2 linked regions of the Allosaccharopolyspora coralli genome follow. The protein of the gene in region 1 interacts with the protein of each later gene in a pairwise test. Links are inferred from orthologs where the notes say so. Each region holds a gene or a part of one and is shown in the gene's direction. Other genes may lie near its edges.

Evidence for each region. The genes of interacting proteins can lie anywhere in the genome.
Region 2: the proteins of GIY23_RS21160 (region 1) and dnaE interact in binary tests that used the Escherichia coli proteins (3 or more experiments, as listed by UniProt). The link is inferred for Allosaccharopolyspora coralli from one-to-one orthologs.

What each region holds. Positions count from the first base shown.
Region 1 is NZ_CP045929.1:4,538,183-4,545,387, forward strand. What follows is about bases 2,425-5,219. They hold GIY23_RS21160 (pyridoxal phosphate-dependent aminotransferase), read left to right. Parts: upstream 2,425-3,134; coding sequence 3,135-4,304; downstream 4,305-5,219. Other genes in these bases: GIY23_RS21155 (DUF445 domain-containing protein), read right to left, coding at 2,425-2,950; GIY23_RS21165 (CHAT domain-containing protein), read right to left, coding at 4,409-5,219. In the rest of the region: GIY23_RS21145 (IS5 family transposase), read right to left, coding at 1-120; GIY23_RS21150 (IS256 family transposase), read left to right, coding at 244-1,533; more of GIY23_RS21155, read right to left, coding at 1,742-2,424; more of GIY23_RS21165, read right to left, coding at 5,220-7,027; GIY23_RS21170 (hypothetical protein), read right to left, coding at 7,024-7,205. UniProt on the Escherichia coli protein: Shows aminotransferase activity with methionine and histidine as substrates, and to a lesser extent also with phenylalanine.
Region 2 is NZ_CP045929.1:3,492,058-3,498,818, reverse strand. What follows is about bases 2,360-6,536. They hold dnaE (DNA polymerase III subunit alpha), read left to right. Parts: upstream 2,360-2,739; coding sequence 2,740-6,336; downstream 6,337-6,536. Other genes in these bases: GIY23_RS16310 (AsnC family protein), read right to left, coding at 2,360-2,437. Outside these bases: GIY23_RS16320 (DedA family protein), read right to left, coding at 113-745; GIY23_RS16315 (HigA family addiction module antitoxin), read right to left, coding at 935-1,234; more of GIY23_RS16310, read right to left, coding at 1,379-2,359; GIY23_RS16300 (arabinosyltransferase domain-containing protein), read left to right, coding at 6,602-6,761. UniProt on the Escherichia coli protein: DNA polymerase III is a complex, multichain enzyme responsible for most of the replicative synthesis in bacteria. This DNA polymerase also exhibits 3' to 5' exonuclease activity. The alpha chain is the DNA polymerase catalytic subunit.

The sequences.
Region 1 (7,205 bases):
TTTCACTCCGTTGTCGGTGACGTAGCGGATCGCGTCGACGATGTCGCGGCGGTGGTGCTTCTCCGGACGCCCCCCGGCCGGGCTGGCACACGCCGCCGTGGGCAGCAGTGGTTCGATCACTGCCCACTCGGAGCAATGCTTGGGACCTGTGGATCGGCTGGGAGGGGGCGTACCTTCCCAGTGATCGAGTGAAGGTTCTCAAGCATGACCGGCGTTGCAGCGCTGGTCGGGAAGGTACGACCCATGCTTAGCGTAGTCCCTGATCCCACTTCTGGTAATGATGGCTCGACACAGGGCTCGTCGCCCTCGTCGTTGCTGGATGAGATTGCTCGTGAGGGTGCTCGGCGGATGTTGGCTGAGGCTCTGCAGGCCGAGGTGGATGCCTATATCTCCCAGCACTCCGGAGAGCGTGACGAGCACGGTCACCGGCTGGTGGTGCGCAACGGCTCGCACCAACCGCGTGAGGTGCTGACCAGCTCCGGTGCTGTCGAGGTCACCGCCCCGCGGGTCAATGACAAGCGCATCGACCCCGACACTGGCGAGCGCAAGCGGTTCTCCTCGGCGATCCTGCCGCCGTGGGCCCGCAAGTCACCCAAGATCACCGAGGTGTTGCCGCTGCTGTACCTGCACGGCCTCTCGTCCGGGGATTTCGTGCCCGCGCTGGGACAGTTCCTCGGCTCGACCAAGGGCCTGTCGTCGACGGTGATCACGAAGCTCACCGAGCAGTGGAAGGCCGAACAACGAGCCTTCGCCGCACGCGATCTGTCCGCAGTGGACTACGTGTATGTGTGGGCCGACGGCATTCACGTCAACATCCGCCTCGACGAGCACAAACTCTGCCTGCTGGTGCTCATCGGTGTCCGCGCCGACGGCCGCAAGGAACTCATCACGCTGGCCGATGGCTACCGCGAGTCCACCGAGTCCTGGGCCGATGTGCTGCGCGATTGCGCCCGCCGCGGCATGCGCGCCCCGACCCTGGCCATCGGCGACGGGGCCCTCGGGTTCTGGGGCGCACTGCGCGAGGTCTTCCCGACCACGGCCGAGCAGCGGTGCTGGTTCCACAAGACCGGCAACGTGCTGGCCGCCCTGCCGAAATCCGCCCAACCCGGCGCGAAAAAGGCCCTGGCCGAGATCTGGAACGCCGAGGACAAACACCACGCGCGTGAGGCCGTGACCGCCTTCGAGACCACCTACGGCGCGAAGTTTCCCAAGGCCGTCGCCAAGCTCACCGACGACCTCGACGAGCTACTCGCGTTCTTCGACTACCCGGCCGAACACTGGCAACACCTGCGCACCACCAACCCGATCGAGTCGACCTTCGCGACCGTGCGGCATCGAACGAAGGTCACCAAGGGACCCGGCTCGCGGGCTGCCGGGCTGGCCATGGCATTCAAGCTCATCGAATCCGCCCAAACCCGCTGGCGCGCGATCAACGCACCCCACCTCGTGGCCCTCGTCCGCGCCGGCGCCCGCTTCACAGCCGGCCAACTCATCGAACGCCCCGACGACCACGCCCCACCCTCAGCAGCCTAAACAAACTTCATCCACAGGTATTGACAATTGCTCCCCACTCGGCGTCCGTCATGTCCGACGGGTAGCGGCGAATGCGGGCCGATGCGCTGGACGAAGGCGTCGTGGGGTACAAACTGAGTCGGGCCTCTGCTGTTAGTGATCATGACTGGCATCACGATCACTAGCAGAGGCCCTTCACATGCCCACCACCGGGATCCAAGACAGCCTCTCAGAGGAACAGGTGGGAGACGGTGTGAATGGTCAGGCCCGCCAGTGCCCCGATGACGGTGCCGTTGATGCGGATGAACTGCAGATCCCGGCCCACCTGGATCTCGATCTTGCGTGAGGTCTCCTCGGCGTCCCAGCGCCGCACGGTGTCGGTGATGAGCGTGGTGATCTCCGGCCGGTAGTTCGACACCACGTAGGCGGCCGCGTTCTCCAGCCAAGTGTCCACCTTGGATCGCAGCGCTTCCTCCTCGGCGAGCCGCCTACCCAGCGTGCGCAGGCCGTCACGCACCCGTAGCCGCAGCGCGCTGGACGGGTCCTCGGCGGCGTCGAGCAACATTTTCTTCGCGGTGCCCCACGCGGAGGACACGAGGTTCTGCACCTCCGGGTGCTGCACGATCTGCCACTTGATCTGCTCCGCCTTGGCGATGGTCCGTTCGTCGTTCTGCAAGTCGTCGGCGAACTCGACGAGGAACCGGTCCACGGCCTTGCGCATCGGGTGGTCCTGGTCCGTCTTGACCGCCCACGCGAACGCGAGCACCTCGGCGTAGATCTTGTCGGCGACCAGCGAGTCGAAGAACCTCGGCGACCAGGACGGCGCGCGCTGGCTGACCACGCGCATCACGGTCTCGTGGTTGTCCCGCACCCAGTCGTAGGCGCGGTCGCACACCAGGTCCACGAGCTTGTGGTGCGACCCGTCCGCGAAGACCTGGCCGAGTATCCGCCCGAGCGGCGGACCCCACTGCTGCTCGAGCACCTTGCGCACGACGAGCTGCTCCACCACCTCCTGAACGTCCTCGTCCCGCAACACCTGTACGGCGCCTCGAGCCGCTGTCGCGAGCTCGGAGGTGACTCGCTCGGCGTGGTCCTCGTCTTCCAGCCACACACCGACCCTGCGCGGGATCTCGGCGTTGCGGAGTTTGTCCCGGACGACGTCCTCGGCGAGGAAGTTGGTGCCGACGAAGTCCCCGAGACTCTCGCCGAGCGAATCCTTCCGGGTCTTGATGATCGCGGTGTGCGGGATCGGCAGGCCCATCGGCCGCTTGAACAGGGCCGTCACAGCGAACCAGTCCGCCAGCGCGCCGACCATCCCGGCTTCGGCCATCGCCCGGACGAAGCCCACCCAGACCGGTCCACCCTGGTTCTCCGCCCAGCGGGTGATCACGTAGATGATCGCCGCCGCGATGAGGAGGCCCAGCGCGACGGCCTTCATCCGGCGAAGGCCCCGTCGTTTCTGCTCGTCCGCGAGCGTCAGTTCCTGCACCCTTCGATTGTGGCAGCGTTCGCGGGGGACCTCTGCCGATACCGGCAGCCGGTCGAGGTGCGCCGAACGTGCCCACGGCGGTCCGCCGCTCGGCGCACCACCCCCACGCGGTGAGTCGACTAGGGTTCGGGCTGTGCGTACACCCGCTCTGACCTCCAGGCTGCGCCCGTTCACCTCGACGATCTTCGCCGAGATCACCGAGCTCGCCCGCCGCACCGGCGCGGTGAACCTCGGCCAGGGCTTCCCCGACTCCGACGGGCCGGCGGCGATGCTCGACGTCGCACGCCGGGCCATCAGCGACGGGGTCAACCAGTACCCGCCCGGCGCGGGCGAGCCCGCGTTGCGGGAGGCCATCGCCGAACACCGCAGGGACCGTTACGGCCTCGACCACGACCCGGCCGACGAAGTCCTCGTCACCGTCGGCGCGACCGAGGCGCTGTCGGCCTCGATGCTCGCGCTGCTGGAGCCGGGGGACGAGGTGGTACTCGTCGAGCCGTACTACGACTCCTACGCGGTCGCCGTCGCCCTCGCGGGCGGCGTCCGGCGCACGGTCGGCCTCACCCAAGGCGAGAACCACCGATTCGTTCTCGACATCGAGGGATTGCGTGCCGCCGTGGGGCCGAAGACCCGGGCGATCGTGGTGAACTCGCCGCACAACCCGAGCGGGACGGTGTTCACCGCAGCGGAACTCGACGCGATCGCGGACGTGTGCCGGACCCACGACCTCGTCGCGATCACCGACGAGGTCTACGAGCATCTCCTCTTCGACGGCCGTGCGCACACCCCACTGGCGACCCTGCCCGGCATGGCCGAACGCACGGTCTCGATTTCCAGCTCCGGCAAGACGTTCAGTGCGACCGGCTGGAAGATCGGATGGGCCTGCGGCCCGGCGGAGCTCATCGGGGCCGTGCGTGCGGCGAAACAGTTCCTCACCTTCGTCGGCGGTGCCCCGTTCCAGCCCGCCGTGGCCCACGCGCTGCGCCACGAGCGCGGGTGGGCCGACGGGCTGCGTGACCAGCTCCAAGGCAAGCGCGACCGCTTGTCGGCGGGTTTGGCCGACGCCGGGTTCGACGTGCTCGCCAGCGAAGGCACCTATTTCGTCTGCGCCGACGTGCGCCCCCTCGGCTTCGACGACGGCGCCGAGTTCTGCCGGGCGCTTCCGGAGCGCGCCGGGGTCGCCGCGATCCCGGTGCAGGTGTTCTGCGACAACCCGGAGGCCGTCCGGCATCTCGTGCGATTCGCGTTCTGCAAACAGGACGAGGTACTCGACGAGGCGGTTCGACGGCTGCACAAGCTGCGCTGACGTCCTCGGACGGCGTCTTGGAACGTGGGTGGGTCGTCCAGTACCGCAGCCCCGGTTCGCGCCTCGCCGCATTGGCCGACGAACGCCCGTTGCCCAATGCATTCTCAGCGCCCCCCGTGTCCGAGGCAGAGGAACCCGGACTCGTCGTGTTCGGTCTGCGCCCGCGCCAGCGCCGTCGCGGGCGTCGCGCCCGCGCGGAGCTCACGGTGCAGTGACACCATCACCGCGGCGGTCCGCTCGTCGGGAACGGGGACGACGCTGGCGATGACCGTCACGGTGCCCCGGGACAGCAGGATCGCCGCGAGTCCGCTCAGCTCGTCGCCGCGGCTGACCGTGGAACATCCGGCCTCACACGCCGACAGCACCACGGTGGTGGGCGAGCGGTGCAGGCGGTTCAGGTCGTGGCCGTAGAGCGGACCGTCGGCGACACCGATCGAGGACAACAACGGCTGGTCGTCGCGAAAGGTGCCGTGTGCTGCGATGTGCGCGACGGACGCGCCGTCCATCGCCGCACGTACTCGTTCCGCGGTGGCGTCCGCGCCGATCATCAACCTGCCGCCGTGGGCGGACTGCAGCGCCGTGACCTCTCGCGTCGCGTGATCGAGCCCCGGTCCGGCCACCCATACCGCCGACCCGCGGGACGCCTGCCTGGCGTCCTCGGCCGCGCGTCGCCAGCACCGCAGCGACGGTGCCACGACGACGCTGCGCCCTCGACAGGCGGGCAGTCGGTTCCACGCGAGCAGGTGCAGCGGCCCGGTCGGTACCACCACGAGGGCTCGGTCCCGGAGTTCGTCGAGCACCGGACCGAGCACTTGCTGCTGGATCGTCTCCGCGCAACGCCGGGCGCCGTCCGCGAACTCGGCGACGACCCGAGGAGAGATCGACCTGGCCTGCCGACTCAGCAGCTGCCGCAGCCGCGGCACTTCTGCTGCGACCTCGTCCACCGAACCCACACCATGGCAACGGATTCGACCGTCCACTACGGATACGAGCATCAGCTGTCCATCGTGGATCGTGTAGCTGACCAGTACCGAGCCCCCCAGTTCCGCGACGATCTCACGGAAGTCGAGGTCGACACGGGCCGGCCCGGCCGTTCCCTCCACCACGAGCGCCCGGTCTCGAACTCGACGTTCCAACGACGCCACTCTCGAGTGGGCGGCACGCACCTGCTCCGCGTCGCCGAATCCCGAGGCAGCCACCGCGGCACGCAACTCGACGAGCGCGCTCCGCAGCGCCGGACCCGACGGTGGCGACAACGGGCGGGGGCTCAGCGCACAGGCACGGTGCTGTTCAGCCCACCGCAAGACGAGCTCGGCGTCCCCGCTGCGCACGGCGGCGCGAATCGCGCAATCGGCCAGCTCCGCCAGCAGTCCGAAGGTCCGCACCCGGAGTTCGAACGACGCGATCGCCGTCGCGTACCCGTCGACGATGTCGAACGCGCGCAGGCACGCCCCGAACACCGGTCCGAGATCACCCCGGTCACCGGCGTCGATCTCCGCCACCAAAGCCTGCGCCCACCACGCGACCATGCGGTGCGCGACCGGCGCTGCCCTGTCCTCTCGCGCCGACGCCGCCGACGTCAACAACGCACGAGCCGTGCCGTGCCTGCCGGCCCGCCATGCTGCCCGTCCCGCCGCCAACGACAGTTCGGCCGCCTCGGCAGTCCACCCGTGCGCCTCGGCTGCCAGCGCCGCGCGCCGCGCCGCGACCAGCGTCCAGCGAGAGTGGACACCGGTCGCGATCTTGGCCTGCCACCACCGGACGCTCGCCAACGCGGCCCATCCCGGCCGCCGATGTGCCCGGAACGAGCGCCGTGCCCGCCCTGCGGCAGCGAGTGTCGTCTCACGATCCCCGTCGCGCAGTGCACAGGCGGCGAGCGCCAGCTCGGTCTCGGCGAGACGGAGCGTGCGCCCGTTCCGGGACAGTATCCGAGCAGCTCGCTGCATCTCCTTCGTCGCTCGGCAGGTCAGCCCCGCCGCGGCGAGCGCCTCCGCACGGTCGACGAGCACCTCCGGACGTGCCGAGGTGTCCAGTCCCGACGTGATCGCCTCGTCGAACAAGCGCAGAGCACCGACGAGATCACCCGCGCGCAGCGCGACACACCCACGGTTGTGCCTGCACGCCGCCGCACGTTTGTGCCGCCCGGCGTCGCGCAGCAGCTGTTCGGCAGCCGCCAGATCCGCTTCCGCTTCCGCGGGCCGGTTCCGGTACAGCCACGACAAGCCGCGCCCGACGAGCGCGTTCGCCTCCCAGCGTCGATCGCCGTGCCGTCGCAGGTCGGGCAGCACCCGCCCGAGTGCGGTCACGGCTTCCTCGAACTCGTCGGCCTGCACATGCGCGAGTCCCCGTAGGCACGTCAGACGCACCCGGTCGTGGCCGTCGAGTTCGGGGGCGGCGGCGTCGAGCTGAGCCTGGCACGCCGCGACGTCCCCGCCTTCGAGTTCGATCCACGCCAACGTCACCCGCTGCTGCGCGCCTCGTCTCGGCATCCCGAGCCGGGTAGCCGTCGCGATCCCCGCCACCACGTGCCTGCGGGCCTCGGCGAGCTCGCCGCGCTCGACCAGTGCCAGGGCCGCGACGTGTCGCGCGAGTACGTGCCGTTCCCCGGACACGGCGCGGGCGTCGAGCCACGGCCGGACACCGGTGAGCGCGGCGTCCGGTTGGCGCACCGCACGGTCCAACCAGTCGACCTCCGCAGCCGCTTCCACGAAGCCGGTGCTCAACAGACCAACCATTCCGCGACGGCGGGCTCGGCGCCAGCAGGACGCAAGACCACGCTGATCGGCCCCCTCGGCACGTCCTCCACCGCGAACGCGCCGTACGGGTCGAGCACCGCAGCCCGCTCCCCTCCCGGATGACGCAACGCGACGTCGCCCGAGGTCACCCCCTGTCCTGCCCGGC
Region 2 (6,761 bases), 1.0 Mb from region 1 along the record:
CGGAGAACCCGCGGGCGGCCGGGCTGCGTACGTGGGTACTGCTGAGCGGTTTCGCCGCCGACACGCCACGACGACAGCTCAGCCTGCGAGGAGTCCTACGAAACGAACGAGCTCACCGGTGGATCAGTTCGCGTTCCCCGGTTTCCTGCTCGCGGCGTCGGCGTCGGTAGCGCACGGCTTCCACCAGGCCGGTGATCACCAGCGCGAGGCCGATGCCGAAGGCGACCCCCTTGATCGGGTCCTGCTCGAAGGCGTGTCCGCCGAGGTAACCGATCAACGCCGAGTACACCGCCCACGTCACTACGGCGATCACGTCGAAGGCGGCGAACCGGCGCAACGGATAGGCCACCGTGCCGAGGGTGATGGTGGTCGCGGTGCGCAAACCCGGAATGTAGCGGCAGATCACGAGCACCAACCCGCCGCGTTCGCCCAGTGTTCGCGACGCCCAACTGAACGGAGCACGCTTCTTCGAGTGGGGTGGCAGTCTCTCGATCAACCTCCGGCCGCCGTTGCGGCCGAGCAGGTAGGAAACGTGGTCGCCGACGAACGCCCCGAGAGCGGCGACCGCGACGACCGCCGCGAGATTCGGTTCGCCCGAGACCGCGAACACGCCCGCGGTGATCACCAGGCTTTCGCCAGGGACGACGGGGAAGAAGCCGTCGAGCGCGGCGGCGGCGAACAGCGCGAGGTACACCCACGGTGAAGTGACGGCGGCATGAAGCAGGTCGGCGAGCGCCTCGAACATCGAGTCCCCAGTCAGGTCTACGCGGTCAGATCCACGAACGAATCGCGTCGACCCTACGAAGACGGCATCGAGGCCCACATCGGACGATCGGCAGTCTGTTCCCTGACTTCGGTCAGGGGCGTCCCTTCCGGGAGTCAGAGGTCGAGAGGTCCAAGGTGAGGGTGTGCTGGACGTCGTTGAGGTGTTCCGTCAGGTGCTCACGGGCTGGATCGCGCACAGCGAGTCGCCGAGTTCGTCTTTGGCGATCTCGCGGTCGTAGTCGGCCTGCATACCGATCCAGAATCCCTCGGACAGGCCGAGGTACCGGGACAGCAGCAGCGCGGTCCTCGCGGTGATACTGCGCTGACCACGAGTGATGGCACTGATCCGAGTTTGGGGCACCCCGATCGCCTGAGCGAGGCGATAGTTGCTGATGCCCATCGGTTCGAGGAACTCCTCGCGCAGAATGATTCCCGGGTGCGTGGGAGGCGTGGCCGTCTCGTAGATCATGGTCGTCTCTCGATCGAGCGATTTCGCGTTCTCGGGCGGAGCGCACAGCCGGACGCACCCTGGTACTGCCACGCCAGTACTGCGCATCGGCAGTATCGAGGAGCCGTGCGTACCGACGCCACCCGGCGCGATGCCGAGACCACGTCAGAGGTCGGAGAGGTCCCAGGTGAGGGTGTGCTGGACGTCGTTGGGGTGCGGGGACCAGCGCAGCGAGCTGAGCACGGTGTCCTCGGGCAGCACGTAGAGCGTGTGGCCGCCGGTCGTCTCACCCGGCTGCACCCCGATCCGGTGCGGAGGTCGTGACGACAGCGTCACGGTGGACTTCGCGACACTCGAGCCGTCGGCGGCGACGAGCACCAGGTACTGGTCGGGCAGCGAGGTCAACGGCTGCGTTCCCCGGTTGGTCAACTCCGTGTGCACCACCACGGAGCGTTCGCCGTCTTGCAGCTCGTGGCCTGCGGCGGTGAACAGGAAGTCGCCCGGGTCCACCACCTCGACGAGCTGGATCGTCATGCGCTCACCGTCGGGACCGTCGACGTCGAGTTTGCTGCCGACGCTGCCGGTGCGCGGTCGAGCGACCGGCGCCACCTCGGTCGTCTTCTGATCGCCGCGCGTCCATGCCGCCGAACCGGGCGGCCCCCAGGTGTTCCCGGTGGCTTGCGGCGGCTGCGCGTTACCCTGTGCGAGTGGCGGCTGGGGAGTGTACGGCTGCGCGACACCGTGCGGGCCGCTCGCCGCCGCGTATCCGATAGGTACCCGATGCCCGCCGCTGAGCTGCCCCTGCATCGGATGCGGGCCGCTGGGCTGGTTCTGCGTCGGGTGCGGTCCGCTGTGCGGGGTGGCCGGACCGCCCGGTCGGCCCTGAGTGGGGTACGGGCCGCTGGGTTGGTTCTGCACCGGGTACGAACCGCTGTGCGGGGTGGCGGCGGAGTGGCTAGCGGGGTGACCGGCCGGCTGAGCGGGATACGCGCCACTGTGCTGCTGGTTCCATGCGTTCGCGGCCGCGATCGCGTTGCGGATCGCGTGCGTGTCGCACTCGACGCCGACCACCAACGGGAGACCGGTTCCCGACAAGGCCGCCAACCGTGACGCGACGTCGCGTACGTCCATGCCGAGCCGCGCGGCGAGGTCCGGCACGGCGGCGCGACCGGTCTCGGCGACGGCGCTGAGCAGTCGCACGTCCACGGGATCAGGGGCAGTCACGTCCGGTCACGCTACCCTCTCGAGATCGCCGGTGGGCGCGGGGCGGGGTAGGCCGCGAGGAACACGGCCCGCGGGCTCGATGGTCTCGCGTCGTCTTTTCGTGCAGGTGGCGGGACTGCTGTGCGTGGCGCGGCGGTTCCGGATCGGTCAGGTTCGCGGCACGCCCGGGGACGTCGTCGGCGAGTCCGGGACGCAGCGTTAGGCTGTCGCCGAACCCGATCTCGCCTACCGAGTCCGCGGCCTCGCGCCGCGTTGATCGAGCGACGATCGGGGCAGCCGAGCGAGAAGGGGAGGACTCACCCGTGCCCGTCGATCCCTTCGTTCATCTCCACGTGCACACCGAGTACTCGATGCTCGACGGTGCGGCGAAGATGGGCGCCCTGTTCGCCGAGGCGCAGCGGTTGGGAATGCCCGCCGTCGGGATGACCGACCACGGCAACATGTTCGGCGCGGACGAGTTCTACCAGCAGGCGAAGAAGACCGGCATCAAGCCGATCATCGGCATCGAGGCGTACGTGGCGCCGACCAGCCGGTTCCACAAGAAGCCCGTCTTCTGGGGCGAGGCCAAGCAGCGGTCCACCGACGAGTTCGGTGAGGGCGGCGACGTCTCCGGTGCGGGCGCCTACACGCACATGACGATGCTGGCCCGCAACGCCACCGGCCTGCGCAACCTGTTCACCCTGTCGAGCTTGGCCAGCATGGAAGGCCAGTACCGCAAGCCGCGCATGGACAGGGACCTGCTCGCCGAGCACGGCGAGGGGATCATCGCGACGACCGGGTGCCCGTCGGGCGAGGTGCAGACGCGGCTGCGGCTGGGGCAATACCGGGAGGCCTTGCAGGCGGCCTCGGACTACAAGGACATCTTCGGTGCCGAGAACTTCTTCGTGGAGTTGATGGACCACGGCCTGCCGATCGAGCGCGCCGTACGGGAGAACCTGCTCAACATCTCGCGGGAACTCGCCCTCGAGCCGCTGGCGACCAACGACAGCCACTACGTGACCGTCGACCAGGCCGGGTCGCACGGGGCGTTGCTGTGCGTGCAGTCGGGCAAGACGCTCAACGACGAGTCGCGGTTCAAGCTCGACGGCGACGGCTACTACCTCAAGTCCGCGGAGGAGATGCGGGAATACTGGGACACCGAGGTTCCCGGCGCCGCGGACAACACGTTGCGCGTCACCGAGATGATCGAATCCTACGACGACGTCTGGTCCTTCCAGGACCGGATGCCGCGCGTGACGGTCGAGGGCGGCACGTCCGAACGGGACCAGCTGCAATCCGAGATCGACGAGTACCTGCCGACGCGGTACCCGGACGGGGCGTCACAGGAGGTCCTGGACCGGGTGAAGACCGAGATCGACGTCCTCGACACCAAGGGTTACTGCGCGTACTTCCTCGTCGTCGGCGACGTCACCCGGTGGGCGAAGTCGCAGGGCATCCACGTGGGTCCCGGGCGTGGCTCGGCAGCGGGGTCGTTGCTGGCCTACATCCTGCACATCACCGACCTGGATCCGCTGGAACACGGGCTGATCTTCGAGCGGTTCCTGAACCCGGAGCGGGACTCGCCACCGGACATCGACCTCGACTTCGACGACCGGCGCCGCGACGAGGTGCTGCAGTACGCGATCGACAAGTACGGCCGGGGCAAGGTCGCGCAGGTCATCACCTTCGGCAAGATCAAGACCAAGGCGGCGATCAAGGACGCCGCGCGGGTGCATCACGGCCAGCCGGGCTTCGCGATCGCCGACAAGATCTCCAAGGCGCTGCCGCCGCCGGTCGCGGCCAAGGACATTCCGCTCTCCGGCATCGTGGATCCGGAGCACGAGCGTTACGCCGAGGCCACCGAGGTCCGGTCGCTGATCGAGACCGACCCGTCGGTCTCGCAGATCTTCGACACCGCGCGCGGGCTGGAAGGCCTGATCCGCAACGCCGGTGTCCACGCGTGCGCGGTGATCCTGTCCTCCCAGGACCTGCTCGGTGCGGTTCCGCTGTGGCAGCGGGACGACGGCTCGGTCATCACCGGGTGGGACTACCCGTCGTGCGAGGCCATCGGCCTGCTGAAGATGGACTTTCTGGGGTTGTCGAACCTGACGATCCTCGGCGACGCACTGGAGTCGGTGCGGGCCAACCACGACCTCGAGATCGACCTGTCCACGCTCGGACTCGACGATCGTGCGACCTACGAGCTGTTGTCGCGGGGTGAGAGCCTCGGAGTCTTCCAGCTCGAAGGTGGCGGCATGCGGGAGCTGCTCAAGCGCATGCAGCCCACGGAGTTCGGCGACGTGGTGGCGGCGAACGCGCTGTACCGCCCGGGGCCGATGGAGGTCAACGCGCACCTCGACTACGCCGACCGCAAGAACGGTCGCAAGCCGGTCGAGCCGATCCATCCCGAACTGGCAGAGCCGCTCTCCGACATCCTGGCCGAGACCTACGGGCTCATCGTCTACCAGGAGCAGATCATGGCGATCGCGCAGAAGGTCGCCGGATACACGCTGGGACAAGCCGACATTCTGCGGCGCGCGATGGGCAAGAAGAAAAAGGAGGTCCTGGACGAAGAGTTCGGGCGCTTCCAGGCGGGCATGCGCGAGCAGGGTTACAGCGACGAGGCCATCGACAAGCTCTGGTCCACGGTGCTGCCGTTCGCCGGGTACGCGTTCAACAAGTCGCACGCGGCCGGGTACGCGCTGGTGGCGTACTGGACGGCGTACCTGAAGGCCAACTACCCGGCCGAGTACATGGCGGCGTTGCTGACCTCCAACGGCGACAACAAGGACAAGATGGCGGTCTACCTCGGCGAGTGCCGGCGGATGGGCGTCAAGGTGCTGTCCCCCGACGTCAACGACTCCGGCCTGATGTTCACCGCCGTCGGATCCGACGTCCGGTTCGGCCTCTCGGCGATCCGCAACGTCGGCACGAACGTGGTCAACTCCATCGCCACGATGCGCGACGAGCAGGGCCGGTACACGTCGTTCACCGACTTCCTGGACAAGTCCGAGACGGTGGTGTGCAACAAGCGCGTCATCGAATCGCTGATCAAGGCGGGGGCGTTCGACTCGCTCGGGCACACCCGGATGTCGTTGACCCAGCATCACGAGGCCGCCGTCGACGCGGTCGTCGGGCTCAAACGGCAGCAGGCGCTCGGGCAGTTCGACCTTTTCGGTGCGGACTCGGGCGCCGAGGGCGCTGAGAACTCCTCCCCGCTGGCTCACCTGCAGTTCACCCCGGAGGAGTGGCCGCGCAAGCAGCTGCTGTCCTACGAGCGGGAGATGCTCGGCCTCTACGTCTCGGCGCATCCGCTGGACGGGGCGGAGCGGCTGCTGGCTCCGTACCAGGACACCGGGATCGCCGCGCTCGTCTCCGGCGACCGCGAGTCGTCGAAGGACGGCAAGGAGCAGCAGTGCAAGATCGCCGGGATGATCTCCGGCATTCAGCGGCGCATCAACAAGAACGGCCATCCGTGGGCGATCGTGACGCTGGAGGACCTCGACGCGGGCGTGGAGGTGCTGTTCTTCCCGAAGTCCTACGAGGTGTTCGCGGACTGTCTCGTGGAGGACACGGCGATCGCGGTCAAGGGGCGCATCAACGAGCGTGAGGGCACGGTGAGCGTGTTCGCCTCGGACGCGCTGCCGATCGACATCTCGGCGGCGGAGACCGATCCGGGGACGAGCCCGGCGTTCGTGATCAAGGTCCCGGCCAACCGGGTAGACCGTTCGCTGGTCACGGAGCTCAAACGCACCCTGCAGGCGCACTCCGGCGACGTCCCGGTGCACGTGAAGTTGCAGGGCCCGCGCGGCGTGACCCGACTGGCGTTGTCGAGTGACTTCTTCGTCGCCACCGACAACGGCCTGCAGGGCGAGCTCAAGGGGCTTCTCGGAGCAGGCTGCTTCGAACCCACAGGCTGACTGGTCGGGGTGGGTTGTTTGCGTTGGTGGTGGGGTGGCGGAACCTCAGCGCCCTCCTCGCTGCGGGATCGATTTCTTGAGTAGCGGCCTACGCGGCGAAATCGCTGTCCTCGCGAGGAGGGCGCTGAGAACCCGCGGGTGGTCCGGCTGCGTAGAACGCCGAAGGGAATGAGCCCGACCAGCGCCACCCGGCCACCGAGCACACCCTTCTGTCGTGAGTTCGCAGCACGCAGCGTGAGCGGCGGGTTCGGCTTAGTCTCGGGTGGTGCTGAAGGATCTCGACGACGGTGAGGCGACCGGGGGCCACGTACGCCGCCCGGTCGCCGAGTTCGGGCACAGGGTGTCCGGTGCCCGTCGGGTGAAGATCTGGGCCGTGGTGTGCGGCGTGCTCGGCACGCTGTTGTCGCTGGCGGTGCCGTTCCTGC